DNA from 4 places in the Gracilibacillus saliphilus genome. Region 2 is predicted to be linked to each of the others. Evidence: riboswitches for the same ligand, from Rfam matches in the RefSeq annotation. Region 2 holds a riboswitch; each other region holds the start of a gene.

Evidence for each region. Region 2 has a riboswitch for thiamine pyrophosphate ahead of tenA (thiaminase II). Riboswitches for the same ligand answer to the same signal wherever they lie in the genome.
Region 1: it holds a riboswitch for thiamine pyrophosphate, as region 2 does, so the genes downstream of both, thiW (energy coupling factor transporter S component ThiW) here and tenA (thiaminase II) in region 2, are expected to answer to the same signal.
Region 3: it holds a riboswitch for thiamine pyrophosphate, as region 2 does, so the genes downstream of both, tenA (thiaminase II) here and tenA (thiaminase II) in region 2, are expected to answer to the same signal.
Region 4: it holds a riboswitch for thiamine pyrophosphate, as region 2 does, so the genes downstream of both, tenI (thiazole tautomerase TenI) here and tenA (thiaminase II) in region 2, are expected to answer to the same signal.

What each region holds. Positions count from the first base shown of each region.
Region 1 covers NZ_WJEB01000002.1:145,303-153,682, reverse strand. The annotation lists gene GHT08_RS04960 (DeoR/GlpR family DNA-binding transcription regulator) at 1-640, opposite strand, end outside; gene GHT08_RS04955 (L-rhamnose mutarotase) at 717-1,031, opposite strand; gene GHT08_RS04950 (Cof-type HAD-IIB family hydrolase) at 1,310-2,170, opposite strand; gene GHT08_RS04945 (ring-cleaving dioxygenase) at 2,261-3,235, opposite strand; TPP riboswitch at 3,355-3,469, shown strand; gene thiW (energy coupling factor transporter S component ThiW) at 3,549-4,049, shown strand; gene GHT08_RS04935 (indolepyruvate ferredoxin oxidoreductase subunit alpha) at 4,149-4,388, opposite strand; gene GHT08_RS04930 (aldo/keto reductase) at 4,776-5,615, opposite strand; gene helD (RNA polymerase recycling motor HelD) at 6,260-8,380, opposite strand, start outside.
Region 2 covers NZ_WJEB01000031.1:19,309-27,688, reverse strand. The annotation lists gene GHT08_RS17120 (ABC transporter ATP-binding protein) at 1-642, opposite strand, end outside; gene thiD (bifunctional hydroxymethylpyrimidine kinase/phosphomethylpyrimidine kinase) at 908-1,696, opposite strand; gene GHT08_RS17110 (DUF456 domain-containing protein) at 1,732-2,208, opposite strand; gene GHT08_RS17105 (type 1 glutamine amidotransferase domain-containing protein) at 2,508-3,032, opposite strand; gene thiE (thiamine phosphate synthase) at 3,094-3,747, opposite strand; gene thiM (hydroxyethylthiazole kinase) at 3,748-4,533, opposite strand; gene thiD (bifunctional hydroxymethylpyrimidine kinase/phosphomethylpyrimidine kinase) at 4,530-5,354, opposite strand; gene tenA (thiaminase II) at 5,347-6,045, opposite strand; TPP riboswitch at 6,153-6,260, opposite strand; gene lepB (signal peptidase I) at 6,321-6,869, opposite strand; gene GHT08_RS17075 (CynX/NimT family MFS transporter) at 7,069-8,262, shown strand.
Region 3 covers NZ_WJEB01000012.1:34,284-42,663, forward strand. The annotation lists gene GHT08_RS11005 (methyl-accepting chemotaxis protein) at 1-1,373, shown strand, start outside; TPP riboswitch at 1,469-1,566, shown strand; gene tenA (thiaminase II) at 1,751-2,434, shown strand; gene GHT08_RS11015 (acetylornithine deacetylase) at 2,431-3,690, shown strand; gene GHT08_RS11020 (TSUP family transporter) at 4,051-4,815, shown strand; gene GHT08_RS11025 (vWA domain-containing protein) at 4,974-6,341, shown strand; gene fosM (FosM family fosfomycin resistance protein) at 6,867-7,289, opposite strand; gene GHT08_RS11035 (hypothetical protein) at 7,438-7,851, shown strand; gene GHT08_RS11040 (PadR family transcriptional regulator) at 8,322-8,380, shown strand, end outside.
Region 4 covers NZ_WJEB01000038.1:26,251-34,630, forward strand. The annotation lists gene GHT08_RS18790 (MoeB/ThiF family adenylyltransferase) at 1-828, opposite strand, end outside; gene GHT08_RS18795 (thiazole synthase) at 821-1,591, opposite strand; gene thiS (sulfur carrier protein ThiS) at 1,598-1,801, opposite strand; gene thiO (glycine oxidase ThiO) at 1,831-2,943, opposite strand; gene tenI (thiazole tautomerase TenI) at 2,936-3,553, opposite strand; TPP riboswitch at 3,643-3,739, opposite strand; gene GHT08_RS18815 (ferritin-like domain-containing protein) at 3,881-4,324, shown strand; gene GHT08_RS18820 (M20 metallopeptidase family protein) at 4,472-5,638, shown strand; gene GHT08_RS18825 (TraB/GumN family protein) at 5,885-6,505, opposite strand; gene GHT08_RS22435 (TraB/GumN family protein) at 6,468-7,112, opposite strand; gene GHT08_RS18835 (ABC transporter permease) at 7,313-8,380, opposite strand, start outside.

The DNA of each region.
Region 1 (8,380 bases), on a different contig from region 2:
GAAATTTATGATGATCAGCCAAAATATATGTAGTGTCTGCTATTTCAATCATTTTTTGCTTGACTCGCGCTTGTTGTTCATTTGATTCGCTAATTCCTCTTTCGAAGTGAATTCCTTTACAGGATAAAAATGCTTTATTAACATGATATAAATCAAGTGAACGTTCTGCTAAAGGACCAACATAAGAAAGGGACCTGGCAAGTAACGTGCCTCCAGTTGAAATTACCGTAACCTTACTTTTTTTACTTAATTCCAACACAACATTAACAGAATTCGTTAGAACAGTAACCGGTATATTGGGTAAGTTTTTCGCAACATACCAGGCTGTCGTACTGGCATCTAGCAGGATTTTATCGGTTTCAACAATATGTTTTACCGCTTCCTGAGCAATCTCTTTTTTCTCTTCTACATACATTACTTCTCGTTCTTGAAAAGGTATTTCCGGTCCATCCTGAGAAGCTGCAATGCTGACTGCTCCTCCGTGACTCCGGGCTAATTTCTTTTCTTTTTCTAATTTTTCTAAGTCTCGACGAATCGTTTCATCCGTCACGGAAAAAAGATTGGCGAGTTCAGAAACTCTAATACTCTTCTTCTGATTAACGACTTCTACGATTCGCTGATGTCTTTCTGCAACTAACATCTAATTCTCCTACCTTCTCGTTCTTCAAACATGTCTATTATTGACTATAGGGAAATCTTGCTTGAAATTCAACTGATTAGTCAAGATGGAAGACTTCTTGATCAATTAAATACATTTTAGGATCCCCTTTTTCATCCATTGCCAATATATCGCTCATAAATGCTTGCCATTTTCGATTGGCTGGATTGGTTTCCAACTCTTTCATTGCACGGTGGTAATCATCCACTTCCATGTAAGCATACAACTTCGTACCATCCATGAATATACTATAATTGCTAATGCCTACTTCTTTCAATGCTTCCAATAATTCTGGGTGTACAGCTTGATGTCTTTTCTTATATTCCTCTTGTGAACCTTCCTTACACTCCATGATAAACATATAACGTGCCATTCATATCCTCCTTTAGTGTAACCGTATTCAATTATTGTTTATTTTTACTTGTATTTGTTTACCATTTTATCACAGAACAAAACAAATACAAACAAAAAATAAGAGACTTCTAGTCTTATGCAGTTATTAATACGAATTTATTGAGCGGACATTGAATCCCTTATTTGGCTCATTTCGGCCCTATTAGCACTATTTTCGATGAATAGCGGAACAAATGTCCGCACCCAACCCATATTTACTTGGAAGCACACGTTTTTGCAATGAAAAACACAAGCTGATTATAGCTTGTGTTGGAAGTAGTCTTTTAAAAAGTAATAAACGCCTTCTTTATCGTTTGTAAACTCTGTGATTTCCTTTACTAACGATTTAATTTGATCGGTCGCATTGAACATGGCCACCGGATAACCTACATATTTCATCATTGGGATATCGTTATTACTATCCCCGATAGCCATGGCATCTTCCGGGCTGAGCTGATAATGTTCCAACAATGCTTCAATTCCGGTTGCTTTGTTTACCCCTTCTACCATTACTTCTACGTTATGATGAGAAGAGGATGAAGTGGTAAAATTCGTTTCACTTTTCATCTTCTTCAGCTCTTCAATCCATACTTTCATTTTTTCATGGTCTTTTGTAAAGCAGTACATTTTCGCATACTTCTGTTCTGGTAAATGGTCATGCCAATGAATATCCTGCTCGATTGCGGCTTCTCTTTCCAGCCATTCATTGATTCCTACTTCATCAGGCTTGTCTCCGCTGATCATGGACTCCATATATCCTCGATCCGCTTTTAAGGAAAGTCGCTCCCCGTCATTGGGATGTACCTCATAATAAATACGGTGAGTTCTTGCAGATTCTATAACTTTATCCACAAGTTCTGTGGATAAGCTATGTTCTAACAGTTTTTCTCCAGCAACATATGTAATCATACCATTTGCTGTAACAAAGCCGTCCAATTCTAAGTCAGATGGTGCAGAGTCAAACACTTCATTATAAGAACGACCTGTCACGATAAACACTCGTATTCCTGTTTTTCTTATCTTTTGAATAATGTCGAGTGTGTTTTCCGTTAATTGATTGTAATTATTCAGCAATGTGCCATCCATATCTAAACAAATTGCTTTTGGTGAAAATGTCATGTTACGGTCCCCCTTTAAACTAGCCGATAACTAGTATAGCACATGAGCTATAAGCTCACCATCGACTAATACCGATGAATGAGCTTAGACTCACTTATCTATTTTTGTTTCTAAAGGAAGAAGATTGGCTTCGATTTCGTCGCGCTTATCTTCCAGAAATGGTGGCAGGGCAATGCTTTCCCCTAGGTGTTCAACTTTTTCATCTGTATCAAATCCTGGCCCATCTGTCGCTAGTTCAATCAATATACCATTAGGTTCACGAAAATATAACGATTGAAAATAATATCGATCGACAAGCCCTGAGTTTGGCAATCGTTCCTTAGTAATTCTCTTATGCCAGTGTTCAAGTTCTTGATAATCGGCTACACGAAATGCGACATGATGTACACTCCCCCTTCCAGGACGCTCCTTTTGTAATTCCGGGCGAACTTCGATATGCACTTCTGCACCTGTACCACCTTCGCCTGTTTCAAACACTTGTATGTTTGCTTGGTCATCAGAACTAGTGTAGGACCCTGCATCACGGAATCCAAGTACCCCTGATAAAATTCTTTTAGTTGGTGCTAAATCTGGGACAGTAAATCGAACAGGTCCCAATCCCGTAATACCATATTCCTTTGGTACTGAACTTTTATCCCATGGTTTACCTGCTGCTACCCCTTTGTTATTTTCGTCAGATACGAGAACAAGACGCTGTCCTTCATGATCTTGAAAAGGTAATATTTTACGCCCGAATTTTTCTCCAATTCCGTCGTGGACAACATCATTATCGTCCAAGCGATCTTCCCAGTAATGTAACGCCTCATCACTAGTAACCCTTAAAGAAGTATAAGATATACTATTATTACCTGGATACGTATGACCCGCATTCGTTATTTCAAAAAAGGTTAAATCTGTTCCAGGTCGTCCGATTTCATCTGCGTAAAATAAATGATACATACTTGGATCATCCTGATTTACTGTTTTTTTAACTAAGCGCAATCCTAAAACATCTGTATAAAAATGATAATTGTCTTTAGCACTAGCTGTAATAGCTGACACATGGTGAATTCCTTTAAGTTCCATAAGATGCCTCCTTCATTATTGTTAAAATCATTATAAACCTTTTACTATCTCGATTTCAAAGTAATGACATCTTGACAATTAGCTTTTTTTTGCTACAATCTTGGTAATTACATAAGTGTTATCACTACTAGGGGTGCTTGTTTTGTACAAGCTGAGAAAAAAGCATTTACAGCTTTTTAACTCTAAGAACCTGATCTGGTTTATACCAGCGGAGGGAAGTAGCTAAACTATTTGCATGGTATAGCCAGGTTCTGATTAGGAATCTGGTTTTTTTACTTAGTGATGCACTTTCTATTTTTATAGGAGGATTTGCATGAATCGTACGTTATTATTAACCACTATGGCTGTTTTTATTGCGATCGGTACATTAGGTTCCCAATTTTTATGGTTTCCAACCGGAATTGCCAAAGCATATCCTGTACAACATGCCGTTAATGTGATGGCAGCTGTAACTCTTGGTCCTGTTCCCGCTGTTATCATAGCTGTTACTATCGGGCTTTTACGTAATTTATTAGGAATAGGAACTTTGCTTGCATTTCCAGGTGGTATGATTGGAGCATTACTTGCTGGTTATTTATATCGATGGACGAGAAAAAGAGTCATGGCAGGATTAGGAGAAATAATCGGTACTGGTGTGATAGGTGCTTTACTATCTGTTCCATTTGCCAAATTATTGATGGGAAGTTCAGTTGGCGCTCTAGCATTTTTACCAGGATTCCTTGTTAGCAGTGTAACAGGAGCTATTATCGGTCTCTTGATTTTATCTAAAATAAAACATACTACTTTGATGCAACAACCCGTTTCGAGTAAGTAAGCAAAAGTGAAAATGGTTAACCGAGCTTTAAGATTCGTTACTTATAAGGTCGATCCATTAGAAAAAAGAAAGCGACCACTTCCAAAATGGTCGCTTTCTTTAATCTTTTGCAAAAAAGGCTTCTGCTTTTTCTAAATATAATTCTTGATCTGGAGTAAGATCATACTCCTCTTCAATTGCATCTACCGGACATACTGCTTTACATGCTCCACAATCGATACAAATATCTGGATCTATATAAAATTGATCTGGTCCTTCAACAATACAGTCTACCGGACACACTGTTGTACATTCGCCAGATTTTTCTGTTTCACATGGTTCTGTTATTACAAATGCCATCTTGCATCCTCCTAGATGTTTATCTATCTGTTATTTACGATACATCATGTTCGACTAAAATTGCAAGTGTCCGATAAGAAAAGCGCAAAGCGTCCGCTTAAAACAAGAGTGAATCTAACAATTAGAATAAGAGGTTTTCCGCGTAAGAAGTTAGCCTGTGATAGTCCCGTACCTCTTTTAAAGAGATAGCTTTTTTATTATGCAGTTGTTTATTGCGAAATGGGACTTGTTTATTGCGAAACATTGCTTCTTTATTGCGAAACACTGCTTCTTTATAATCAAAAAACGTTGATCAACCATTGCATTTTAAAAAATAGAAGAGTAAGTTCTCTCGTCCTCATTAAACAAGAACCCACTTCATTTAGAAACGGGTTCTTATTTTAAAAATTATCGCTTATTAAATTCGTCCGGGTCTGGACCGACACGCTCTTCTTTATTCATATCTTGAATTAATTTCATTTCCTCTTCTGTTAATTCAAAATCAAATACATCTGCATTATCTTGAATACGATGTTGTTTTACTGATTTCGGAATAGTCACAACCTCTTGTTGTAGATCCCACCGCAAAATAACTTGAGCTGTTGATTTACCATGACGTTTCGCAATATCTGTTAATGTTGGATCATCTAATATTTTCCCTTGTTTCAGTGGAGACCACGCCTCTAGCTGAATATTATGTTGTTTACAGAATTCATGTAAACTACGTTGTTGTAAATGTGGATGATATTCAACTTGGTTTACCATTGGTGCTACTTGAGCTTCACTGATCAAATCTTCTAAATGGTGCTCCTTAAAGTTACTTACACCGATCGCGCGGATTTTTCCATCGTTATATAATTTCTCCATCGCCTTCCAGGACTCTTTATATTTATTTAGTTCTGGAACTGGCCAATGAATTAAATATAAATCTAAATATTCCAGTCCCAATTTATTTAAACTTGTTTCGAAAGCTTGAAGAGTTTCTTCGTAACCTTGATCTCCATTCCAAAGCTTAGAAGTAATAAATAATTCTTCACGAGGAATACCAGAATCTTTGATTGCTTTTCCTACACCTTCTTCATTACCATAAACGGCTGCCGTATCAATACTTTTATAGCCGTGTTCTAGTGCCCACTTAACAGAATTATAAACTTCTTCTCCTTCTTCCACTAAGAAAACACCTAGACCAAACCATGGCATCTTTACACCATTATGTAGTGTAGTAGTTGCTTGCAAACTATTTACCATCTCAAATTCCTCCTTTGTTCATTGTCTATAATATCTTGCCACAATCTACAAAAAATGAAAAATGTTGTGCTCATAAGAAAAACCGGCAAATCCCGCCGGACCATTATTACTAAGGTAGTAATGATGAAATATTTGGACAGCTTGACCACCACTCCGGCTGCCCACTTCCCTTTCCGTGGGGTTTGCCCTTCAGCTAACTTTTTTGAGCAAAGCCCGCTCAAAAAAGTGGATCTTCAGGCCAAACAATTCCCACTGGAGTGAAAGCGGGCGGCCTTCGTTAAGTGCTGCTCTTCAAAACTAGCATGAAGTAACACAACTACTTTTATACTCACGGATAGCGATTTTCACTTTGTCCATTGTAAAAAAGTCAACCTATTACTTATCACAATAGTTGTTGCATCTCTCATAGCTGAGACTAATTACGGTGACTCCTGTGGGAATAGCTCGAGCCGAAAATCCACTTTGGAAAGTGATTTTTTTGCAAAGTTAGTTGAGGCCGTGCCCACGGAAAACAAAGTAATTAGTCGGAGCTTTGCAAATATACATCAAACATTTCAAAATAACTGCTTCGTTTAACACAGTTATTACACTTATTTTATACTTTCTTTACTTACAAGAATAGAACAGGGTGAATTTCTCGTGGTTCACCCTGTCCCTTTGTCCCAAATTTGATGGACTTTATAATGGCGATATTTCTGTTTAGGGATATTTTCGATAAAGTGAGTGGGCTTGCCGATTGTAAATAAAGCTAGTTGGTGCATCGCTCGCGTACAAGCTGTATAAAATAAGTTTCGTTCTAATTCATCATAAAAATTGTTATTAGATGCATCGGCAATGATAACCGCATCGAATTCAATTCCTTTAGCCAAGTAGGCAGGAATGACGACAATACCTTTTTCAAAAATGTGTGCTTCCTGTGTCATTAAATGAAGGTCGATACGATTTTTTAATCGCTCATATATGTCCACACATTCTTGCATCGTTTTTCCGATTAATGCAATGGTTTCATGGCCTTCTTGTTCATATTCGTTTATTTGATCGAGCACTTTCTCAATTAAAACATCACGTTGCTCCAATTCCATCACGACCGGTGTCTCTCCATCACGTTCAAACGGTTCAATTAGATCACCATTTGGCATAAATGATTTAGTGAATTCAACAATCGGTGCTGTCGAACGATAGCTTCTCGTCAATACGATTCTTTCATGTTTTTCCTGCCATTTCTCGGATAACAAAGTCTCTTCTCTTAATGCATGCGCATAAATCGCTTGATTTATATCACCTAACAAAGTCATGCGACTAACCGGGAACATCTTCTTCATCAATGCAAACTGAAACGGTGTATAGTCCTGCGCTTCATCGATAAACAAGTGTTGAATCGCACGCTGCGCATCAAATCCTAACAAGCTTTTTTCAAAATAAATATAAGCAGGTGCATCTTCCCATGTTAAATATCTGTGTTTTAAATAGTCTTCCGTAATTCTACATATTTCCTGCCACTGATTTGGAAGTGTAACTTCTTTATCTGCAATTCGCCCTTTGCTTGTAAACAACTGACGAAACGATTTAAGCGGATCAACAAACGCAAGTTGCTTTACTTTTTTTCGTAGTGGACGTAATCGCCAAGCAACTACTCGTTTGCGTAACATTTCCTCTTCACGGTCATAATCATCAAATGTATCTTCTGAAAATCGGTTTTCTTCTTGTAATGTTTGATGAACATCGACATAATCAGCCTTTTCCAATAGTTCACTTTCCTCTAATACCCAATCTTTTTCTCGTTCAATCTTCTCCAGCTTTTTCAATTGGTACAGAATCCAATTGGCTACTTTTTCTAAACGTTCTGGTATGGCTAAAGAACTTTCTGTTTGATAAAAGTATTTTTCAACCATTTGTTTTGGAATGACGGTTTGCCCTCTAAATGTGATATTACGAAAAACAAGTCCTTGATTAGCCAATCGGTCTAAAAAGCGATCAATTAGCTCTTTATAGTCTAAACTTGCTTTGTAATGCATAGCTTCAACTCTTGCCTCGTAATTTTCTGCTCTTTTTTGCAGATAATATTCCATTTGTTCGAAAGGTGTTTCCAATTGAAAGCTATCATCTAATTGACGGTGTAAATATTGATAAAAGGTCATCTGCTGCATATTATCTTCACCAAGCTCCGGCAGTACGGTTGCTACATAGCTGTTGAATAATGGATTTGGTGAAAATAGTACAATTTGCTCTGACGTTAATGTTTCGCGATAACGATACAATAAATAGGCTACACGCTGTAATGCTGCTGACGTTTTACCACTACCAGCAACACCTTGCACAATTAGCACTCTTGCTTTTTCATTCCGGATAATTTGGTTCTGTTCTTTTTGAATGGTTGAGACAATACTTTTCATTTTTGTGCTTGCCTGATTTCCTAGTACAGATTGTAGTAAATGATCACCAATTGTCAGCCCCGTGTCGAACATTCCCTGTAGTTCGCCATTACGAATCATATATTGTCGTTTTATCGTTATTTCCCCGGAAATATTTCCTTGAACGGTGTCATAACTTGCCGGACCTGGTGGATAATCATAGTACATGCTCGAAATAGGTGCTCTCCAGTCATATACTAGAAAATTCTCTTCCGCTTCATCCATCACAGAAGCCAAACCTATATAAATGGACTGTTCGTCGGTTTGCCCATCTTCTTGAAAGTCAATCCGTCCAAAATAAGGTTTATCCTTTAATCGGTGCAGGATGTCTAAACGTTCACTTACCTGTCCATG
Region 2 (8,380 bases):
TACCGTGATTAGCTCACCATTCTTAATAATACCAATCCGATCGCACATTAATTCTATTTCAGATAATAAGTGACTGGATACAATAACCGATACTTGTTCTTGTTCGGCTAGATTTCTTATGTAGGTCCTTATTTCACGCATACCAGCTGGATCTAAACCATTAGTTGGTTCATCTAATATTAAAATAGATGGTTTATGCAGTAATGCTTGGGCAATCCCCATCCTTTGCCTCATACCTAATGAATATTTACCTACCTTCTCATGAATGGCTTTTTCTAAACCTACTAAACTAATCACTTCTTTTATTCTTTCATCAGTAATGCTAGGTATCATACGGGAGTAGTGTTTAAGGTTTTTCCATCCCGACATAAATGGGTACATTTCCGGGTTTTCGACGATGGCACCTACATGCTGGATTGCTCCTTTGAAGTTATCTTTTATACTTAATCCATTGATTTTGATATCCCCTGATGTAATTTTCATTAAACCTACCATCATGCGAATAGTTGTTGTTTTACCAGCACCATTGGGACCTAAAAAGCCAAATACTTCACCGCGATTAATCGAAAAATTCAACCCTTTAATTATTTGTTTATTACCTATCGATTTATGTACATCTTGTAATTCCATTGATGTAGTCATTTCGCACCTCCTCATTATTTCCATATTCTATACGTATCAACAAAGTATTTCGTTTCATTATTCACTTGATTTTTTGGTAACTTTCTATTATGATATTGCATATAACAACTGATGTCATATAATATTACATGCAATGCAAAAAGAAGCAGTTCGCATAAACTACTTCTTTTGACAAGTTGTTATCATATCTTATTTGTTCTATCTTTTTCTTAGCAGTTGCAGTCAAGCAACTGCCTTTTTTTAGATTTTCACTATACAACGGCACTCATTTCTGTCGTGCTGCACCGTGTCTAACTGACCCGATACCAGTCCCAAACGATAAAGCATGTTCAATAGCAGCGTGTACAAATTGTTTACTCGTTTGAATAGCTTCCTTCATCGGTACATTTTTGGCTAACTCGGCAGTTAAACAAGCAGCATATGTACAACCTGCTCCACTGGTATGTATCGTATCAATCAATGGCATGCGAAATACCTCAACTGTGTGACCATCATAATAAATATCAACTGCCTGTCCGTCTATATTTCCACCCTTCAATAAAACAGCTTGAGGTTTGAGTTCATATAATTCCTTCGCTGCTTCTTTTAATACATAAAGCTCAGATGGAATTTCTCGACCTAATAACTTTTCTGCTTCTAACCGGTTAGGAGTGATCACTGTCGCTTGCGGAATTAATTGTTTCTTTAATACTTCAATCGCATCATCTGCTAACAGTTGTGATCCCATCTTACCAATCATCACTGGATCTACTACTTTATTTGGAACAGGTAGCTCCTTAAGCAAGCTACTTACTTTTTCTATAATTTTAGTGGAAAAAAGCATTCCTGTTTTAATAGCATCTACACCAACCATTTCTGTTGCAGCGTAAAACTGTGCTTCAATTTCTTCTATATCTCGAATAAAAATCCCTTGATTTGTTCTGGAATTATTGGCAACTGTTGCGGTAATGACGGACATTCCGTATACATCCCGTTCCTGGAATGTCTTTAAATCCGCTTGAATACCAGCGCTTCCTTGTGCAGCTGCTCCAGCTATTGTTAATACTCTCTTCACTTGTAACACCTCGATGTCTGATCCTTTACTTTGTATTACTTTACGATGAAAAACCAGATAATCATGATCAACTGAATCACAATTTTGGCAAAGGTTCCACTAAGAAAGCCAATCAACGAGCCAAGCGCAGCTCTGAAGGCATCTTGTGTCGTTTTTTTCTGAATCATTTCCGTTATAACAACTAATATAAACGGAACAATAATAATACCGAATGGCGGGATAATAAATGAGCCAACAATCACCCCAAGAGCAGCCAACCGCTCACCTGCTTTGCTGCCACCGAATTTCTTCACAAAATAGCTATTGGCAATGATATCGGAAAATATCAACAGTAATGTCAAAACAGCCATTGCTACCCAAAAGATCCAACCAATATTCTCAGCCGTCAGTGCAAATTGATATATCAAGAAACCAATCCAAATTACCAATACGGATGGTATAATCGGGAAAATAATCCCCACAAATGCCAACACAAACATAACGATAATTAATATCCACCATACAATATCCATGTATCAAATCTCCTATTCAATATTTAAGAAAAGCGCAGAGCGCCCGTTTAGAAACGTAGCGGCTTCAGAATCAACTGAGATAAAGGAATCACGGTGAGTTTACGAACCGATGATGACTTATCGTAGGGCGATTCGCGAAGTCGCCTAGTTTCTGGGCGATCGGAGCTAGACAAGCACCCAACTTTTATACTTTATTCAACAATAAGAAATACAATTGTCCTTTGTCATATAAATACATCGTATAAAGGTGGATACTACAAAAAAATCTTACAAGGAAATCCCTGTAAGATCAAGTTTGATTACTGATTAGCTAAATAGTCAGCGTATGCTTTCACATATGGAGGTAAATCTGGTGGACGGCGGCTAGAGATAAGGTGTCCATCTGTTACAACCGGTTCGTCACTCCATAATCCACCTGCATTGGTCATATCATCTTTGATGCCTGGTGTACTTGTTACCTTCTTACCGCGTAAAATACCCGCAGAAATCAAGACCCAACCTGCATGGCAAATTTGACCAATTGGTTTTTTCGCTTGATCCATATAACGGACCATCTCTAATACTTCCGGAAATCTTCTTAATTTATCTGGTGCCCATCCACCTGGCACAAGGATACCGTCATAATCTTCTACATTAATATCAGAAAAGGCATATTCAGACTCTGCTGGAACACCATACTTACCAATATATTTTTGGTTAGCCTCTTTCCCTACAAGATTTACTGTTGCACCTTCTTCACGTAAACGTAACACAGGGTACCATAATTCCAGATCTTCAAAATCCTCGTCCACTAGAGCAATAACTTTCTTATTTTCAAGACGCACAATACTACCTCCTTTTAGTATGATAATATTAGTGTATCAAATCTAACCCTACATTATCGAATTATTGCTCTTTAGAAAAATAATTCGTATGTTTGTAGAAAGTTGCTGCAGTACTCTCGGGATTCGGAGATTGACTAATTGCCGAAATGATCGAAACACCATTAGCTCCAGCCCGCATCAGTTCGATCACATGTCCTAATTGAATACCACCAATTGCCACAATCGGCAGATCTCCTACGTTATCCCTGATTTCTTGTAATCCTTCTGCTCCGATTGGTTTTTTAGCATCAGCTTTGGTATTGGTGCTAAAAATAGGACCTACGCCAATATAGTCAGCTCCATCATTTTTTGCCTGTACTGCTTCCTGAACATTTGTTGATGACACACCAACGAGCCAATCTGAAGGCACTATTTTTTTTACTTCCTGTATGGACATATCCTCTTGACCAACATGAACACCATCAGCTTCTATTTCCAATGCTAAATCTACATCATCATTTATTAAAAAAGGGACATCGTATTGATGACAAAGCTTTTTCATCTCTATGGCTAATCGCTTTTTGTCTTGCCCTGTTAACGCACCATGTCCTTTTTCACGAAATTGGAAAAGGGTGATACCGCCTTTCAATGCTTCTTCCAATACATATAAAGGATCTTGTACCGTATTATTACTTCCAAGAATAAAATATACTTGCAATAAATCACGTTTCATCATTTAGGAACTCCTAGTTATTTGTTTTTTCTTGTTGACTATTTCTCCATCCACTGCAGACAATTGATCCAGAAACGCTACTTGAAAACTGCCCGGAAATCCCTGCTGATCTGCGGCATTTTCTGCAGCTACTCCATAATAGCTAAGCGCATCTGTTGCTGCTTCCACAACATTATCACTCACCGCTAAGAAGGCCGCAATAACAGCTGACAACAGACATCCTGTACCGGTAACTTTAGTTAGGAGGGGATGTCCGTTAGAGACACTAATTTGCGTATCCCGATTAATAACCACGTCTTCTTCCCCTGTAATCACTAAGGGTGCCTGTAATGTATTAAAAGCCAAGTTGGCTAACTGTTGAATATCGATATCACTTGAACCATCGACACCACGAACTTCGGTCTCTACGCCCGCTAAGTTGGCAATCTCTCCAGCATTACCTCTAATACATGTTACGTTGACTTCTTGCAAGATACGTTTAGCTGAGTTTGTACGGAAAGTAGTCGCACCTACACCAACCGGGTCTAATACAACGGGAACCCCTGCTTGATTGGCAGCTTTACCGGCCAAAATCATCGCATCAATTTGTTCCGTTGTCAATGTACCAATATTTAAAACGAGGCTACTTGCCATTTGCGCCATTTCTTCTACTTCTTCTTTAGCATTAGCCATCACTGGGGCTGCACCGACAGCATATAATCCATTTGCTGTAAAGTTCATGACGACTTGATTGGTGATATTATGAATCAATGGTTGCTGCTTTCTCACTTCTTCAATTAAATGGCTCACTTAGATACCTCCCTTTGTCCAGGTAAACTTTTTAGCCTGTAGCCCCAATGGTTAGTCGGACCATGCCCACTACCTAATTCGAGAGGGTATTGAATAGCATCAGTAATAAAGTCCTTACCAATAACTACCGCGTCTTTTATCTGCTTACCTTTTGCCAATTCGGCAGTTATCGCAGCCGAAAATGTACAACCTGTACCATGTGTATGCTTCGTTTCAAAACGGTCAGCTTTTAGATAGTAGAAATCTTCACCGTCATATAGAACGTCTACTGCTGCTCCTTCTAAATGACCACCTTTGACAACCGCAGCCTTCGCACCAAGATCATTAACAATTACTTTCGCTGCTTTTTCTGCATCTTGATTATCGTGAATATCGAAACCTACTAGAATTTCTGCTTCTGGTACATTTGGCGTCACCACTGTAGCATGCGGAATCAACGTATTGCGAATGACCTGTCTTGATTTCTCATCCATTAATGAATCACCACTTTTGGCCACCATAACTGGATCAATCACGTAAGGAATATCCGTATTTGCTAATTTTTTAGCTATTAATTCCATCATATCAACAGTAGCGATCATTCCTGTCTTCATTGCTTGTGGTGGAATATCCGTTAAAACGGCATCTAATTGTTTTTCAATAAAATCAATGCTTAAATGCTGTACATCCTGAACACCTAGCGTGTTTTGCGCTACGAGGGAAGTAATCACACTCATTCCGTAAACTTCCTGTTCTTGGAATACTTTTAAATCCGCTTGAATTCCTGCACCACCTGAAGGATCTGTTCCAGCTATTGTGAGTGCTGACGCTACTTTATGCATGTTGCTTCCCCTTTCCAGCAAATGAAAACGGCCATTCTTCCACCTGATAAGCCATTTCCCAGAATAAATACTCTAGCTGACAGCTTTTAATAAAAGCTAATTTAGCTTTCTGTTTCTCTTCTTCTCCAACTTGTTCTGCCCATTTATCTAAACGCTCACACAGTTCCGTTGTCACTGATGCTGTATCTTCCTTAGCGTAAAATGTAATCCACTCATAAAAAGGATGTTCTTCCGTTGGTTGATACTTTTCTTTTAAGTAATGTCCGATCTCTAAATATGTCCAGGGACAAGGTAACAATGCTGCGATTAATTCCCCGATACTTCCTTGTTGTGCGACACTTTTCATATGGGCTACATAATGATTTGCTGTCGGTGGTAAAGGGTATCCTTGCAACTCATCGTAACCAACACCTGCAACCTGACATAAATTATGATGTGGATGAATTTCACTATTCAGGATAAAACCGATCTTTTCATAGAAATATGTCATATCTTCTCTAGTGTTGCTTTTGGCGATGGCGATACCATAGATGTTCATAAAAGCATTGAGATACTCAAAATCTGCTTTCACATAATGAATGATCGCTTCTTTGTGCAAATTTCCTTCTCCAATTCCAACTACAAAAGGGTGTTCAAAAATACCTTGGTAAATATCATCTGCCGCTACACGCAATTCTTGACTAAATGTCATTTCTCCTGCCTCCAGAAAATATATATTTTCATAATAAAAAGCCGCTCGCGGGTAGCGGAGCGGCTTTTGAATAGTCCATATCAAAAATGAGGTGTATGTCGTTCACACACCATCCGACTCCACTTTCCTACGCTGGTCTTAACCAGTTCAGGTTCAAAGGGATCAAGAAATACATTCTTATCTCAGCTGCTCATGCAGCACCCCTAGCGGAATTTCTATTATGAAGTTATTACCAATAAAACACGGATACGGTAAATTGTCAAGTTTAGCCTTACCTATTTAATGATTCCAAATGATTCAATTGGCCATATACGCATTTTAACATCTCCAATAACAGCATCTTCATCTACAAAGCCAAATTCTCGACTATCTTTACTAACTCTCCGATTATCACCTAAAACAAATATTTTCCCTTCAGGAACTTGTTCCTTACCAGTTAATTCTTTTAAAGTAAAATCATTTGTTAGCTTCTGGCCATCAGTCAGTGCTGCTTTCGAGTCATCAAGATACGTCTCTTCATAGAGCTTCCCATTAATATATAAGTTGTCATCTTTCATTTCAATCGTATCACCGGGAAAACCTATTATTCTCTTAACATAATTATCATTTGAATCCGGTGCTTTGAAGGCAATTTCATCAAAGCGATCAATACTACTGATCTTACTCAAAATAATCCGGTCGCCATTTTCTAAATTTGGCATCATCGATTCGCCTTTCACAACGGAAGGAGTAATCAAAAAGTGCCGACACAGAAGCACAATAATAACAGCAACCAACAACGCCTTCAACCATGATAGTAATTCTTTAACGACCTTATTCTCCATTGTAGACCTTCTTTCATCATAGTTAACTTCCACTTGTGATTGATCCACGGTGCGAACCATCCATAAGACCCCCACTAATGGAAGTCTTACTTTATGTATGTTATTCTATTATAATGCGAATTTTACTAATAGTTTCTTACTTATTTTAGCATATTTTGTATGACATTTGTTAATAAAAACATAGAAATAAGGTGAAAAAATGGAAAAAGGTCCACACTTAACAAAAAAGCATTATACGATTCTTTTTATCATTGGCATTATTCTGTTAGCCTTTAATTTAAGACCCGCAATCACTTCAGTCGGTCCTATCATTGGCATCATCCGTGAAGAATTATCGATCAGCAATTGGAGTGCAGGCTTTTTAACCAGCTTGCCGCTCATCGCCTTTGGCTTTATGTCACCCATAGCACCGAGGATTGCCAATCGGACTACTAATGAAAAAGCATTACTATATGGACTTATCACATTATTGATTGGTATTTGGATCCGCTCCACAGCATCCATTACCTTATTATTTGTCGGTACCATATTAATCGGTGTCGGTATTGCGATCATTAATGTTATTTTACCAAGTCTCATTAAAAGTAATTTCCCTGAGAAAATCGGTTTAATGACAGGTGTTTATACAACATCGATGTCCATTTTCGCCGCATTAGCCTCAGGTTTCAGTGTACCACTTACAACAACTGCTGGACTTGGATGGCAATGGTCATTAGCTAGCTGGAGTTTACTCGTGATTATCGGTATAGTTGTCTGGCTTATCGCGATGAACAAAGCGCCCATTAAAGAAGATAAGGAACTATACGAACCGAGCACTGTTCAATTATTGCGTTCACCTGTTGCCTGGCAAGTCACGCTTTTTATGGGATTACAATCTTTCTTATTTTATGTAACGATTTCATGGTTAGCTGAAATATTGATTTCCAATGATTTCTCAGGGTCAGTTGCTGGATGGTATGTAGCATACATGCAATTCATCAGTTTGCCTGCTACTTTCTTTACTCCTGTTATTGCAGGTAAGCTGAAAAACCAACAACCTGTCGTTGCCGTTTTTGGGATGTCAGGCATTATCGGTTATAGCATGCTATATTTTGAACCTGGTATCATAGGGACTACTATTGCGATTACACTAATTGGCATGATGTTAGGAGCTAGCATAAGCTTGGCTTTAGCCTTGCTCGGTCTAAGGACTACTAATGCAAGACAAGCTGCTGAATTATCAGGAATGGCACAATCTTTTGGTTACCTATTAGCATCGATTGGACCGATAGTCATTGGACTTATTTTTGACATTACCAACCATTGGCAGCCTTCTATTATGACGATACTATTTGTTACATTAATCATGACTGTTTTTGGTTTAGGGGCCAGCAGAAACAAGAAAGTATTATAATTCATTTGTGAATTTTTTCATTACGAACGTTTTTGTCCGATATTAAAAGAATTGTAAATTATGAGGAAAGTCACTTTACTGGTCTGTTGATCAGGTATATACTGAATAAATGAATAGA
Region 3 (8,380 bases), on a different contig from region 2:
AATTATATCAGCAAGCGGCTGTCTTAGATAAATCATTTAATAATGAGTTTGAGGAAGTTGTTTCATACATAAACAGTGGAAACGAAAATTTGGCAGCTAGTCGAGCAGAAAATGCCAAAGAACTACGCTTACAAGCAGTAGAACATATAGATGAACTAAAAGAGTTACTACATAGCGAGATGGAGGAGGTTTCCAGTCGAGCAAAGGAAAGTCAAAAGGTGGTCTTAACGTCACTGTTCATTGCGATCGTAGTTTCATTAATTATCAGTATTATTCTCATTAGTCTGGTGAATCGGACCATTTCACGTAACCTATCCAAAGTAGTGTCTGTCAGCAATGAAATAGCACAAGGTAACTTACAAATAGAACAGCTAGATTACCAAGCAAATGATGAAATCGGGCAATTGTCAAGTTCTATCAATAAAATGAGTGACTATCTAAAAGGAATGATCCGACAAGTTTCTGAAGTTTCTGATACTGTCAGTGCACAAAGTGAAGAATTAAATCAATCTGCCAATGAGGTGAAGTCTGGAACAGAACAAATTGCTGTCACAATGCAGGAATTGGCGTCTGGTTCCGAAACTCAAGCTAATCTTGCAGGCAATGTATCTAGTAAAATGAGCGAATTTGTACAAAAAGTTTACGAAGCAAATGAAAATGGTGAACAAATCCAATCAGTATCTACAAATGTACTAAATAGAACAGAAGATGGCAGTGGAATGATGAAGTATTCTGTGAAACAAATGGAACGGATTCATACGATTGTTCAAGAAGCTGTAGAGAAAGTCCGTGGTTTGGATGATCAGTCCCAAGAGATTACCAAGCTTGTGTCGGTCATTAAAGATATTTCAGAGCAAACCAATTTATTAGCTTTAAATGCTGCGATCGAAGCGGCACGTGCAGGTGAACATGGAAAAGGATTTGCTGTTGTAGCTGATGAAGTGAGAAAGCTTGCCGAACAAGTAGCTGATTCTGTTTCTGATATCACAGGAATTGTCTCCAATATCCAAAATGAATCTGCTAATGTGTCACAATCGTTAGAAGAAGGGTATGGAGAGGTAGAAGCAGGTACAAACCAAATCAAACAAACAGGAAAAACTTTTGAACAAATTAATAGTTCTATAAGCGAAATGGTAACTAGCATAAAAAAAGTGTCAACAAATCTTTCAGATATGTCAGCTTCGAGTAACGAAATCAATAGCTCAATTGAAGAAATAGCTTCGATATCAGAGCAATCTGCAGCAGGAGTGGAGCAAACTTCTGCATCTGCTCAACAAGCAAGCAGTTCCATGGAAGAAGTATCATCCAATTCCGAGGAATTAGCTAAATTAGCAGAAAAATTAAACAGTCTAGTACGGCAATTTAGATTATGAACAACTTATGGATAAGTTTTGGTGAGTCCATGTCTAATCGTGTTTGCATTTCCAAATATTTGTTAGTATACTAAAATGGAAACTGAATAATTTAACCATTCGGCTAGGGGAGCATGTAGATGCTGAGAGAGGAAATCGACCCTTTGAACCTGATCTAGTTAAAACTAGCGTAGGGAAGTGGAATTGGTAGTTATATAGATTGTTTGATTAGTCTGTACATTACTAACCCATCTCCCTGCATTGGTGATGGGTTTTTCTTATGTAATCTCAAAATTTACTGGCAACTTTCGCAAGTTATCTGGCAACTATGGTGGATTTACTGGCAACTTTCATGACTTCTCTGGCAACTTCTATTCATTAAACAAGGAGAGTGTAAAATGACTACATTGTTTACCGATCGTCTATGGAAAAGAGTGGAACCGATTTGGAATTCATATCTAGAACATCCTTTTGTAAAGGGGTTAGGTGACGGCACACTAGAACAGGAAAAGTTTAAGCATTGGCTAAAGCAAGATTATGTTTATCTAATCGATTATGCAAGATTGTTTGCGATTGGGAGTTCAAAAGCAGAAGACTTGGAGAAAATGGCGACTTTTGCCAAGCTACTACATGGTGTCTTAGATGTGGAAATGGATTTGCACCGTAACTATGCTGCGGAATTCGGTATTTCGAAAGAGGAGCTTGAATCTACAGAACCGTCTGCGATTACTACCGCATATACGAGTTATATGTTGAATTTGTCTCAGCGTGGTGGGGTGGAAAATGTAGTTGCATCGGTACTAGCGTGTGAGTGGAGTTACAATTTTATTGGGAAATCACTGGCTAAATGGCCAGGTGCATTAGACGATAATTTTTACAGCAGTTGGGTAGAAATGTATAGTTCTAATGAATTTACCGCATTAGCGGAAGAAACGAAACAATTAATGAACCAAATTGCAGAAGGCAAGCCAGAGCAGGAATTAGCAAGACTTGAAGAGATTGTGGTGAAGACTAGTCAATTTGAATATATGTTTTGGGATATGGTTGAAAAGAAAGAAGATTGGCCGGTGAATGCCGAATGAACAGAGCATTAACCAATTTAGTAGATGATAGAAAAGATGAATTAAAGTATATTTTATCTGACCTTATCGGTTTTCCTACCGTTAGTCCGCCTGCTAGAAATACGTCTGACATTCAGAAGTATATCGCGGATTATCTAGAAAAATTAGATTTTGACACTGAACGATGGGATGTCTTCCCGAATGATCCTAATCTTGTCGGGATTAAGAAAGGAACAGACTCTGATACATATAATAGCCTGATTATTAACGGGCATATTGATGTAGCGGAGGTGGGAGATGAATCTAGTTGGACAGTGCCTCCGTTCTCTCTTACTGAAAAAGGTAAATATCTGTATGGCCGTGGGGTTTCTGATATGAAAGGGGCTGTTGCATGTGCCTTGTTTGCGACTAAGCTATTACATGAAGAAGGAATTGACTTAAAAGGCGATTTGCAGTTGCAGACGGTAATTGGTGAGGAAGTCGGTGAAGCGGGAACACTTTCTTGTATTGAAAAAGGATATAATGCTGACTTTACGTTAGTTGTTGATGGCAGTAATCGTGAAATCCATGGTCAAGGTGGTGTAATCACAGGTTGGGTTACGGTTAAAAGTAAACGTGTTTATCATGATGCAATGCGTGCGGAATTAAATGAAACAGGCGAGGATGCCAGTGCGATTGAGAAAATGACCAAGGTCATCGAAAGCCTTCGTAATTTAGAGAAGAAATGGGTGGAGACAAAGGAGTACCCTGGCTTTAAAAAAGGTACAACTACTATTAATCCGGCTGTTATAGAAGGGGGACGTCATGCAGCTTTTGTTGCGGATGAATGTCGCCTTTGGATTACGGTTCATTTTTATCCTAATGAAGATTATCGCATTGTTTCGCAAGAAGTAGAGGAATATCTCCATCAATCACTTAAAGACGACTTATGGTTTGAGAAAAATCCGCTTCATTTTGAATGGGGTGGAAAATCTATGATAGAAGATCGTGGTGAGATTTTTCCTTCTGCAGAGATTGATCCAGAGCATCCCGCCATTAAACTTCTCCAAAAGTCACATCAGGATATCGAACAGGAAAAGCCTTTTGTTGGTATGTCGAAGACTGTGACAGATGCTGGGTGGTTTAGTGATGCAGGTATACCAACCGCGATTTATGGTCCAGGTAAATTACATGAAGCACATGCAGTTGATGAAAAAATAGAACTAGAAGAGTTGATTCAATTCACGAAGACATTGTTAACGTTTATTCCGGCTTGGTGTAATACTAAGAAACGATGAGCTAAATAAGTACATGTCAATTACAATGGAAAAGAATACTAATTATATATAAAATTACCCTGCTTAACATGGAAGTTTACAAATGATAAGCAGGGATTTCTTATTTCAAACTAGTATTCTATCAACTGGACAAATGTTTCTGAAGAGTGTCTGAAAACGAGAAGTGAGTAAGTGAAGTAAACAAATAATCATTCCGTGAAAATAAATGATCAGATACCTATCTTCCTTAAAATCAATTTTGTTCATCCTTCTATGAAAATGAAGATTTATTTATATGAAATAAATCGTTATAATGGTGTGGTGCAAAATTTAAAGTTGGCAGGTGATTTATTTCATAGCCATTGGAAAGAAGGCAAGAAATTGACCGAACTTGATATCTATTTATTACTTATTTTGATCATTTTTGGATTTTTGTCTGGTTTCATCGACTCTGTTGCGGGCGGTGGTGGGCTTATCACATTGCCGGTATTGTTATCAAATGGAATGAATCCATCAGCAGCTGTTGCTACGAATAAACTGGTAGGGACGATGGGTTCTTTTACGAGTGCCTTCGTATTTTTAAAGTCGGGAAAACTAGATTTGTCATCTATCTATAAGTTATTTCCACTAGTTTTTATTGGGGCAATGATTGGGGCGTGGACAGTACACTTGATTGACCCTGAAGTCTTAAAACCCTTAATGCTGATCATGCTTGGTGTCGTAGCTTTTTATACTGTGGTCAAAAAAGACTGGGGCAGTATTTATGCAGAGAAGAAACTAACAAGTCGTAATCTTATCATATTTATCATTACCATTTTTGTAATTGGCTTTTATGATGGGTTTCTTGGACCAGGTACAGGCTCATTTCTTATATTTGCTTTTTTAATCATTGGTGCGGATTTTATTAAAGCGGCAGGAAACGCAAAGTTTTTGAACTTTGGAAGTAATATTGCAGCATTAATCATGTTTATCTTTTTAGGTGAAGTAAACTATGTATATGGATTTCCGATGGCTGTTGCATGTATTGTAGGTTCAGTTTTTGGGGCAAGGTTTGCTATTAGTCGGGGGAGTGGTTACGTCCGTGCTATATTTATTATCGTAACGTTCTCACTTTTAGCAAAAAATTTATTTGATGTATTCTGGTAATCTAGCTCCCGAACGATATATCTGGAGTATTACAAAGACTTTCGTGAATAGGAATATGTCAGCTTTCGAATAACTCTCATGTACTCTTTACTGATAAATGATAGTACGATATATTATAAATTAATCAGTAAATACATATTATGGGAGGTTAACTAAATTTGAGGGAATACATTCGGATATTTATTTTTATGTTTATTTTCTTTTTAATAGCATGTAATCAAGAAGAAAGTACAGAGCAAGTAACAGAAGAGAAACCTGTAGAGGAAGAGACCATTGAAGAGGAAGAAGGAACGAATGAGTCGGACGATGAGTTTAATTATGACGCATATCATTACGCTGATGTCAAGGAGCGTATGCTATTAGACCTTGAGTCTACACCTTTAAGTGGAGATAACTATAATGAAAGTGAAGTACAGGAACTTATTAACCAGTTTCCTGATAATTTAGAACCAGAGCAATATTATGATCAAATGCTATCTTTAATAGGAGAGGATTATCGTACCTATTATGAATCGCTTACCAACTATGACGTCTCTTTCAAAGGACCGAGTGGGAAGCCCGGTGATATTGAAAGCCCAGATTCGACCGGACTAACACCATTAAATGTTTCTATACTTTTTGATGCTAGCGGTAGCATGAATGCACAAATAAATGGTAATACAAAGATGGAACTAGCTAAAGATGCAGTAGAATCATTTGTTAGTGACTTACCTGATAATGTAAATATTTCTTTAACGATTTATGGTCACGAAGGAACAGGAGATAATAGTGATAAAGAGTTATCCTGTAACAGTATTGATGAAATATATCCAATGGGTCCATATGATGAGGATGAATTTGGGGAAGCACTTGATTCTTTTGCTCCAGCAGGTTGGACTCCTCTCGCAGATGCAATTCATAAGGCAAATGAAGCATTAAATCAAAGTGAAAATCAAGGATATGACAATATTGTCTATGTCGTTAGCGATGGTGTGGAGACATGTGACGGGGATCCAGTATCAGCAGCAAAAGAATTAACGCAATCTGATATAGAAGCAATTGTAAATATCATTGGTTTTGATGTGGATGATGAAGGTCAACAGCAATTAAGACAAGTAGCAGAAGCTGGTGATGGAGAGTACTCTACTGTGCGAACCGAACAAGAATTAAAAAGATACTTTGATGAGGAAAAACGAAGATTAATTAATGAATGGTATTCATGGCAAAATGAAAATGTAAACAATTATTATACTTCTCAAAATGAACGTGTAAATGAATTATATAGTATTCAAAATGAAATGGTAAATAAAGCGTACACTGAACAGAATCGATTTATAAATTTATCCTATCATTTAGAAGATACTTTCGATCTGGAATTAAATGATCTTCGTGATAAAGCAAGGGATATTGGGGAAGAATTACGAAGCTTTGCACGTGATTTAGGAACTGAATTACGCGAGAAACTCAGAGATGACGGTAAAGAGTTAAGAGAAGATGTACGTGAACAAGGATCAAATGAACGTGATAAATTAAGAAATAATGATTAAGGACAAAAGTACGCTTAACGACGTAAAATTATCTCCTAGCCAGAAAAGAACAGAATGGAACAAACCAAGATAAATCAGAACGATGATTCCACTATTAATGGTGTAGTTTTTTTATCTATAAACTGCGAAGTGATGTGTACTCCCAAGTAAATTTTGAGCTGCGCGCGGACATTTGTTCCGTTATTTGTGACAAAAGTGCTGTTTTTATGGTGGTCGCAGACATCTATTCCGCTACGAAAATAGTGCTAATTTAAGCCAAAATGAAGCAAATAAGGGATTCAATGTCCGCTAACATCGGAAAGTAAGTGATTTTCAGTCAAATAACGCACTAAATGTCCGCACCTCGTTAAATTGCTACTAGTTCGTAGTATGTAGCTAATATGCTATACAATCATTCGTCTTTTACATGGAAGTTTTAATTTTGTCCAGTTTGTTTTCTGCCAGTGCAAGTGTACAGAAAAAGGAGAACACTGATTGGTATTCTTTCGTCCTACATTTCTAAGTGTCCGCTCTGTGCTTTGCTATCTAATCATAAAACTCCATATGTGTCTTTTCTTGTTTGTAGTAAGCCAATCTGTCTTGTAAAGTACCTGTATGAAACTCAAACTTATGCCCATCAGGATCTGTGAAGTAAATAGATTTCTTGTCTCGTTGATCTCTTGGACGGCTTGGTAATATATTGACATTCAAGTCTTGTAGCTTCTTGTACATTTTATCAAAATCCTCTTCTTCGATTGAAAAGGCAATATGTGTGTATGATTGATCTATTTCATTACGTGGTATATCCTTTTCTACATTTAAAGCAAGCCACATACCATTCAAATCGAAATAAGCAGTGTTTCTTCCTTTAACTAATAATTTGGCATCAAATACTTTTTGGTAGAAATCAATTGAATTTTCTAAGTTAGAAACCGAAAACAAAAAATGATTTAGTCCTTTTATCGACACGTTTATCACCTCAATTAGATTATAGTAACTTTTTGTTCATATCTCCACCGTGTTTTCATTATCAAACATACGGATGTTCCTAACAAACGCATAAATTTTCGCCAGTCTCATATAAATGAACTAATCATAAGAAACTGGGGGAATGTTGATGTCAAGGGCAACAGAGGTTGAAGAATCTTCTAATCTATCAGAAGAAATGTTAAAGAAATACTATGATTTAAACCTTCAGAAAAAAGAATTAGAGAAAGAAATGAATCAGATTAAAAAACAAATCCACCACTGCTTAGATGAACAGTTTGGAAAACAACAAAAAGCTGAAGTACAACTAGGTAAATATAAGGCACAGCGCATCATTCGAACTTCTGCTCATTACGATCAAGAGAAGACAGTACAAAAATTGGAAGAATTAAATTTAGAAGACTTTATCTTAAAAGTAAAACAACCAGATACAGAAAAACTAGAAGCAGCAATGAAGATAGATTTAGTCAATGAGGAAGAATTCCAGGATTGTAAAATGAACAAGCTGTCGCAAGCTATTACAGTAAAAGAATTGAGTATTTAGCTATGATAAAGTTTGGATTTCAATAATCCAAACTTTTTTATAGCTAATAATATTCACTTTTTAAGTAAATGCATGATTTTACATTTCCTGATGTTCAATTGCAAATCTCCCCCCATTATATCCAAATCATGTAATTAACATTAAATTTATCAAAATATATTGTTCGAAAAGGTTCCATACGAATGACTTCTTTTTCGGCACCAATTAATGACAGAATCCTATAAAGGATAAAGTTTCTAACATCTCCATTCTCCTATTGTTTTGCATTTTCCATTCAATAGTAACATAAAATTCCAATTGATGATTGACATTGTTTTACCAAAAAAAGATTCTCTCCATCGATAAATGGTTACTTTTTCTATTGTTATCTAAAAAAGATGTGTAACATTTTATTGACTTTATCTTCCATATGAGTTATTATTACGTTATACGATATATCGCAATACGTAATAAGGAGGGGGAGTAATGAAATGAAAAAAAATAGGTTTTCAGAACCTTCGTTACTTATTTTGATCAGCCTTGCTGAAAA
Region 4 (8,380 bases), on a different contig from region 2:
TTTTTCTGCACTCGTTCTAATTTGGACCGTATTCCGACCACACAGTACGGCTGTTTTCAACTGCGCTTGATAAGTTAAATGTGGATACTGTTTTTTTGAGCAAGATGGACATGTTTCATCCTTTAAACTAGCTACTTTCAATTCCATTTGTTGATTTTTCCACAGATCAAAGGCAATTAATTTTCCAGAAAGTGCATCGAGATTTTCAGTCAGTATTTTCAGTACCTCTGTTACCTGATGAGAGACAACCATCTGTACTGCTGGACTAATAATGCCAACTGTATCACATGTTGCACCATCACTTGGTATATGATCCATCAAGCATTGTAAACAAGGGGTTTCCTCTGGTAAGACGGTGAATGTTACCCCATAACTTGCCACACACGCTCCATAGATCCATGGTTTATGATGCTTTTGACAAATATCGTTAATGATTAATCTCGTATCAAAATTGTCTGTGGCATCGATTACTAGGTTCGCTTGTGGAACAATTGCTTCCAGTTCATCAACTCCAGCATCGATCACCTCTGCATGAATGTTGTTCAAATGATTAATCTCTTCCAATCGTTTCTTTGCAGCAATTACTTTAGGTGTTTGCATGCGGACATCTTCTTCAGAAAAAAGCTGCTGCCGCTGCAAATTGGTTTCTTCCACATAATCACGATCGATCAAGGTTAACGTGCCAACCCCTGCTCGTGCTAACATTTCCGCACTGCTTGAACCAAGTGCACCAACACCAACAATGACAACATGGCTTTCCTGTAATCTTTTTTGCCCTGTTTCACCAATAGGATCGAAGAGCATTTGACGATGATAGCGATTATTCACCAACACTTATCCCTTCCTTAGGACTGCTTGCCACCGCGTATTCCTTCTTCGCAATCCGACCTGCTTCAAACCCTAGTCTGCCAGCTTCCACTGCTAACTTCATCGCTTCAGCCATCTTGACAGGATCATTGGCACCAGAAACAGCTGTATTGAGAAGAACACCATCTGCGCCTAATTCCATTGCATAGGCAGCATCTTTTGGCGAACCAATCCCTGCATCCACAATTACAGGTACACTAGCTTGCTCGATAATAAATTGCAAGTTTAATGGATTAATAATCCCTTGCCCAGATCCAATTGGTGATGCACCTGGCATAATGGCATGTGCGCCTAGCTCCTCTAACTTTCTGGCAAGTACAACATCATCAGACGTGTATGGCAGTACAGTGAAACCTTCCGCAAGTAAAGTCTCGGTCGCTTTTAACGTTTCTACCGGATCTGGCAGTAATGTTTTGTCACAACCGATTACTTCTACTTTCACCATATCACATAACCCCGATGCATCTGCTAATTTAGCGATTCTGACCGCTTCTTCTGCATTTTTAGCACCAGCAGTATTTGGCAGAAAACGATATTTCTTTAAATCTATTTTTTCGAGAAAATTGGGTTGGTCCGGATCAAAAATATTCATCCGACGCACCGAAAAAGTCAGTACCTCTGTTTCTGATACATCTACTGCCTGTTTCTGGATATCATAGTTTGGATATTTTCCTGTTCCTAAAAATAATCGTGATTGAAAGGTATCATTACCTACTTGTAGCATTATTTTTCATCCTCCTCCAACAAAATGGACAATTTCCAATCGGTCACCTTCTGAAATTGCCGTTTCTTTATGTTTTTCCTTTTTTAAAATGGTTTGATTATGCTCGACAATTAATGATTTCTTCTCCAAACGTAATTCTTGGATTAACTCTTCAATATTGGTGATCCCTTCACTAACTTCTAATGGATCACCATTTACGATAATCTCCAAAATCAACCCTCCTTTTGTGAGCCTTCACTTTAAACAGATAGAAGGCTTTCTCTTCTCAAGGAAAATGTATCTAAATAGATTGGATCGACTGATTTTCCTTCGATCATATCTGCCATAAATAAAGCAGTTTTAGGCGCCAGTAATATACCATTACGATAATGTCCTGTTGCAACATATAATCCTGATACATCTGGTACTTCGCCTAAATAAGGAAAACCGTCTTTCGTTAAGGGACGTATACCCGCCCAAACCTTCTCTATCGTTGCCTGGTTTAATGCAGGGAGTATCTGTTTGGCACGTGATAACAAATGCAGGACACTTGCTACTTTCACCTCTTTATCCGTTTGATTTGGCTTCGATGTGGCGCCAATAATGATCCGGTTACCTCTTTTCGGAACAAGGTAACAGCCTTCTGTAAAGATCGTTGATTGAATCAGAGGCTTTTTTGTCACAACAGACAGACATTCTCCTTTTACAGGTGTGAGTTCTTGCATGTACCGAGAAAAATGTGAGCTCTTAAATCCACAAGTGATAATGATCCTGTCAGCAGTATACGTTTTTTTATCTGTCTTCACACCTGTCACTTTACCGTTTTCGATGATGAGATCGTCTACCTTCGTCTGTTCCATTATGACCGCACCTTTATGTTCAGCAGCCTTCGCAAAGCCATTCGTTACGTGAGGAGCTGATACTTGCCCTTCTCTTGGACAATAAAGAGCTGCATAAAAATCGGTTGTCATTTCTTTTTCCGGGATACTCCCTGGTGAGATCACCTTTGCCTCTGCTCCTTGTTCTGTTTGAAAGCTAGCAATTCGTTTTAACGTATCCAGCTCATCTTGATGATAGACAAGCTTTAAGGCACCTTTTTCGATTAATTGAATGTCCATACCACTTCCTTGCATCAGTTCTTCCGCTAAATCAGGGTATAATTCCCTGCTTTCTTTAGCAAATTGAAATAACGGTGAATCCTGCTCAAACTCCATTTGCACACCGAGCATGCCAGCTGCTGCACTGGATGCCTCTGCAGCAATTTTATTTTCTTCTAACAGCAACACCTTGTAACCTCTTTTACTTAACTGATAGGCAATCGAAGCTCCCATTACTCCACCGCCAACAATGATCTGATCATATAATTTATTCACACTGTTCCTCCTTCCTCGCGTCGAACACTTGACGATAACACTTTATTGCTTCGGTAGGATCTTCGGCATCCCATACCCCTGACATAATCGCAACACCACTAGCCCCCACCTCTTGTACTTGGTTCATATTTTGTTCCGTAATCCCGCCAATTGCGATGACAGGAATAGAAACGTTTTTGATGACATCAGCTAACGCGGTAATGCCTCTTGGTTCGAGTCCAGGTTTAGAGTTACTTGAAAAAATATGCCCATAGATTAGAAAATCTGCACCATTATGTTCTTCCGTAATGGCTTCTTCCAAGGAATGGACGGACTTACCGATACGGAGTGCCGGGAAGGAGTGCTTCACATCAGCAACCGGAATACTATGATAGGCAAGCTGTACGCCACAGCATTTTTTTATCGACGCTACATCTACACGGTCATTGATAATGATCCGTTCAGCAGGAACACCAGCTTCTATCAAAAAATCAATCATTTCCAAGATTTCTTTCGCCGTTTTGGTCTTTTCTCGTAGATGAATATAATTTATGTGAGCAATCTGTTCCGATACAAGCTGCAAATGTTGTTCTGTTAATCTCCCATTTGAAATAAGGTGTATTCCATGCATTGTTTCTACTCCTTTATTTAGAGGAAGTGAAAATAGAAAAACCACCCATCCAGCATGGACGAGTGGTATGTATCAAAAGCTACAATTTGGTTGCTTTTCTACCACTTCCCTCCGCTGGTGTTAACCAGATCAGGTTCAAAGGGTCCGAAGATTCGTCTCAGCCAAATGGCTCCCCTAGTGTTCTTACGTATTATTTTTTCTTATATGAAAAGGATAACATAGTATGGCATAATCGCCAATAAAAAATTTTCCATTTTTATGTTTAATCATTTTCACTTAAGGGTAGATATATAATAGAGATGATCAATAGAAAGGATGTTGAAAGCAATGGCACAAAAAGATGAAAAATTACAAGCATTAATTGATGGATTAAATGAAGATTTAGCAAATGAATATGCGGCAACAATCATGTATACGTATCATGCATCTGTTGTTTCAGGATTATATCGTTCTTTCTTAAAACCTTTTTTTGAAGATGAAATAAATGATGAGATCGGACATGCTTTATACTTATCTGACAAAATTAAAACATTAGGTGGTACACCAACTACAACACCAGCAAAAGTTGAACAATTAACAGACGTTCAAGCCATGTTAGAAGCTACACTTAAAGCTGAAACAGAAACGATTGAGCGCTATGAAGAAAGAAAACAACAGGCAGATGAGCTTGGTTTAACCGAACTTGTTGTGAAATTAGAAGATATTATTGCAGATGAAACAAGCCATAAAGAAGAAACAGAACGACTTTTGTCAGATAAGAGCTTTCAATAACTCGTTAACCCCTTTTTTTCATATATAGAAAAAACAACTTCCACTAACCAGGAGGTTGTTTTTTTGTCCCTTTTCCTGATTCCTATAAAAAGGAAATGCTAGTAATCTATGATATAATAGAAAGAAAAGCTTCTGTGAGGTGAGGATATGAGGGATACTTTATTTGAGGAAATTGATGGTTTGTACGATGAAATGGTGGAAATGCGCAGGTTTTTACATCAATATCCTGAGCTTTCCTTTCAAGAATATAAAACAGCTGCGTTTATTCAGGAGCAATATAAAATATTAGATATTCCATATCAAGCAAATGTCGGTGGAAATGGTGTTGTAGCCACTTTAAAAGGAGCTAAACCTGGTAAAACCGTGGCATTGCGCGCGGACTTTGATGCACTACCTATTCAAGATGAAAAAGATTTGCCTTATAAGTCCAAAAACGACGGTGTGATGCATGCCTGTGGACACGACGGACACACGACGACATTACTTGCTGTAGCTAAAGTACTTAAGAAATATCAAAATGAACTGGCGGGTACCGTTGTGTTTATCCATCAACATGCAGAAGAGCTTGCCCCTGGTGGTGCTAAGCCGATGATTGAAGCAGGAGTACTGGAGAATGTTGATGTTGTTTACGGTACACACCTTTGGACCAATACCCCATATGGAATCGTTCAGACATCAAGAGGAAACTTTATGGCAGCAGCAGATCACTTCACCATTGAAATAAAAGGAAAAGGTGGCCATGGAGCAATGCCACACCAAACGAAAGATCCGATTGTAGTCGGTTCACAACTTGTAACGAATCTACAGCAAATTGTTTCAAGACGGATTGATCCATTAGAAACAGTCGTCCTATCGATCGGGCAATTTCATGCAGGTGATGCGTACAATGTTATTCCAGATGTAGCGATGATTGATGGAACGGTACGCACCTTTAATCAGGACGTGCAACATTTTATAAAAGAGGAAATCGAAAAAGTGATAAAAGGCACATGTATTGGCTATGATGTATCCTATGATTTTGATTATGCCTACGGATATAGACCCGTTGTCAACCATGCCGAGCATGCTGAAAAAGTATTAGCTGCTGCCGAACAAGTGAAAGAAGTAGAGAAGGCTGAAATGATTGTACCTAGTATGACAGGTGAAGACTTTGCCTACTATTTAGAAGAAAAACCTGGTGCTTATTTCTTTACAGGAGCCCAAATCGAAAATGGCTTCGTGCCACACCATCACCCTCTGTTTAACTTTGATGAGCGAGCAATGAAAATAGCAGCCAAAACATTAATAGCTGCTACGTTGAATGTAAATGAATAAGTTAATAAAGAAGTTTTTCAAGTTACAACAAAACGTGACCATCATTTTATTTTTGATGCTCACGTTTTTAGTTTAGATAATTGTTGCTGTTCCTTGGAAAAATATCATTCCTCCGTGGATAAAGGCAAATATCCTAGGAAGAACATGGGTTATCCAAGGAGCAGAGCTTAATATCCACGGAAGAGCACGCGTTATCCAAGGAGCAGAACTTGATATTCAAGAAAGGTGGTATCGATCCTTATTTACTTAGTGAATCCGTTCGGCTGTGTATCCTTCTTCCTCCAAAATCGAACGAATATGAGGCTCTTGTAATAAATGAAGACTACCTACCATCACAAAATATGTATCTGCTTCATCCTCTTCTAGAAAGCGAACGATTTGCTCTGCCATATTCTGATTTCTGTCATCATTGATTGCTTTCATAAATGCTTCGTTTTCTTCTTGCATTTCCGAAGAACTACCCTCTTCTTCAGACAATACTTCAAGCAATTCTTCTTCATCACCTTGCTCATACGTTTCAAACAGTTTCTCCATTTGCTGTTGATACTCAATCACAGTTACTAAGGAAGATGCCAACATTGCCTCTTGATATTCTTCAGATGTATCTGCAAAGATTTCCAGTTGCTCTTCTGCGGTTTCTAGATCAATTATTTCTTTGCCATCATCCGCTGCTTTATTCAGAAAATATTGATCAACCCCTTGGGTATAGCCTAACTGTTGTGTCATGAGCTGCTGAATCGTATTTGCTAATATCCATGGTTTGTAAAATTCAACCGCTTCTATCGGGATACCAAACTGACTTAGCGTCTCTTCCATATCTGAATAGACATCACCTGACTGAAATATGATCTTTGACTGTCGAACCATCTTGATAAGTCCCTAACGACATATTTATTTGTTGCATTTCCGATTGATCAACATTCGTTATATCAACCTCAGGAACAACCACATCCGCTTTTAAATACGCCTTTTCTATTTCTTCATGCAAAGGATAAAAATCTGCTACACCTGCATGAATCGTTCCTTGTAAATATACTTCCGTATTTTCATCTTCCACTTTCCACAAGAATCCACCTGGGCCATCTGCTCTGCCAACCGTTTGGATAACCTCAATACCTTCATCCGCGAGCTCATCTAATTGATCTTGACCTGCCTCCAAAGGATTACCTACTACATTTACAAACTCTAACTGTTCTAACTCTTGTAATACCGAAAAATCTTCCACTTGATTATCTTGCAACGAAATGGATTCCAAAGAAGAAAACTGCTGCAAACCTTCCAAATTGGAAATGTCGGCGTCTGTTAAATTTAATTCCGTCACATTCTCTGCTTCTTCTTCTGAGAATGAATCACCTAACTCTGCTTCAACCGCTGCTTCTAAGTTAGCATCTTCAAAGTTTATTGACTCTTGATTACAACCGATCAGAGCCAATGGAATAATTAGTAATAATATTATCTTTTTAATATTTTGCAAATGAAATATCCCCTTTCTCTGCTAAAACCTTTGTCTACACTCATTTATTTTTTCCTCTTTTAGCAAAGACGAAATGTGATTGATATTTGGTATTTTTTACCTAAAACAGTATATATGATAACAGAAATAAATTCAACTCTTTCCCAAACTTCACATAAAAAACACTCCATAAGTTAGACCTATGGAGTGTCTGATCCATTTTATTTTTTTTGAGCCATTTTTTTCTGAAAATAGTTCGGAATCACCATACCACTAAATAACAAAGTAGCAAGTGCCATTACTCCTCCCATTAACCATTCCCCTATTACAATAAGCAATAGGACAAATATTACACCTGCAAATATCATTAGCTGCTGCATCCATTTAATAAAAGCTTGTTCCCGTTCACTAATTCCAATTGGATACAGATCTAACCATACTAATGTTGCATGGTGTTTCCATAACGGGATCACCTGCAAAAAGATCATATACATAAATAATAAAGCAAAAATAAGTTTCAGCCATGGATTGGGAACGAAATAAATCAGTAAACCACCAATGACAAGCAACCTTACATATATACCTAAATATTCTCCACTTCTAATGGTTGTTAAGCGATACAAATAAGGATATGCCTGTATCTGTTGGAAAGGGATCGAATCAGTCAACAAGCGTGCAAGCCAGTGACGTTTTTTTACTGGCATTTCCATATGTGGCACTTCCGTAAACATATTGGCTAACTTATAAAAAGAACGCATCCGCATATAATCACTTTCTATTAACAAGTCCCAATTTAATGCACGCTGTTTTCTAGCTGTCTGATAGTTCGTAACAAAAAGAACGATAAGTAACGCAGTAATCACAGCTAAAAAGATCATCTCTTGGACAAGAAAGAAATAAACTAACGTTATAATCAACGCAAACCTTACAACCTTGTCCATCATCCTAAAGTTCTTATCCCGCACACGTAACATCCACCAATTCGCCACTAGACTCCAAACTTTTATCACCAGCAATACAATAAACAATAGACCAAATGACGAGTTTTCAGGAAAAACAGTCATATATAATGGTGCAACAGCAGCGATTGCTAATACGAATAAGTAAAGCTGTGAGACAAAACTATAGAGTAAAGCTCGAACGAAATATCCGGAAAGTTGTGATTCAGCAGGAATCAAAAAGACGATATCTGCCCTTTTCAACAATGTTTGAATCGGGCTGTGTGCAGTGACCACACCTAACACGATTGCAATCACCCAAGTAGACGGAAAGTAATCAGGAATGTTCTC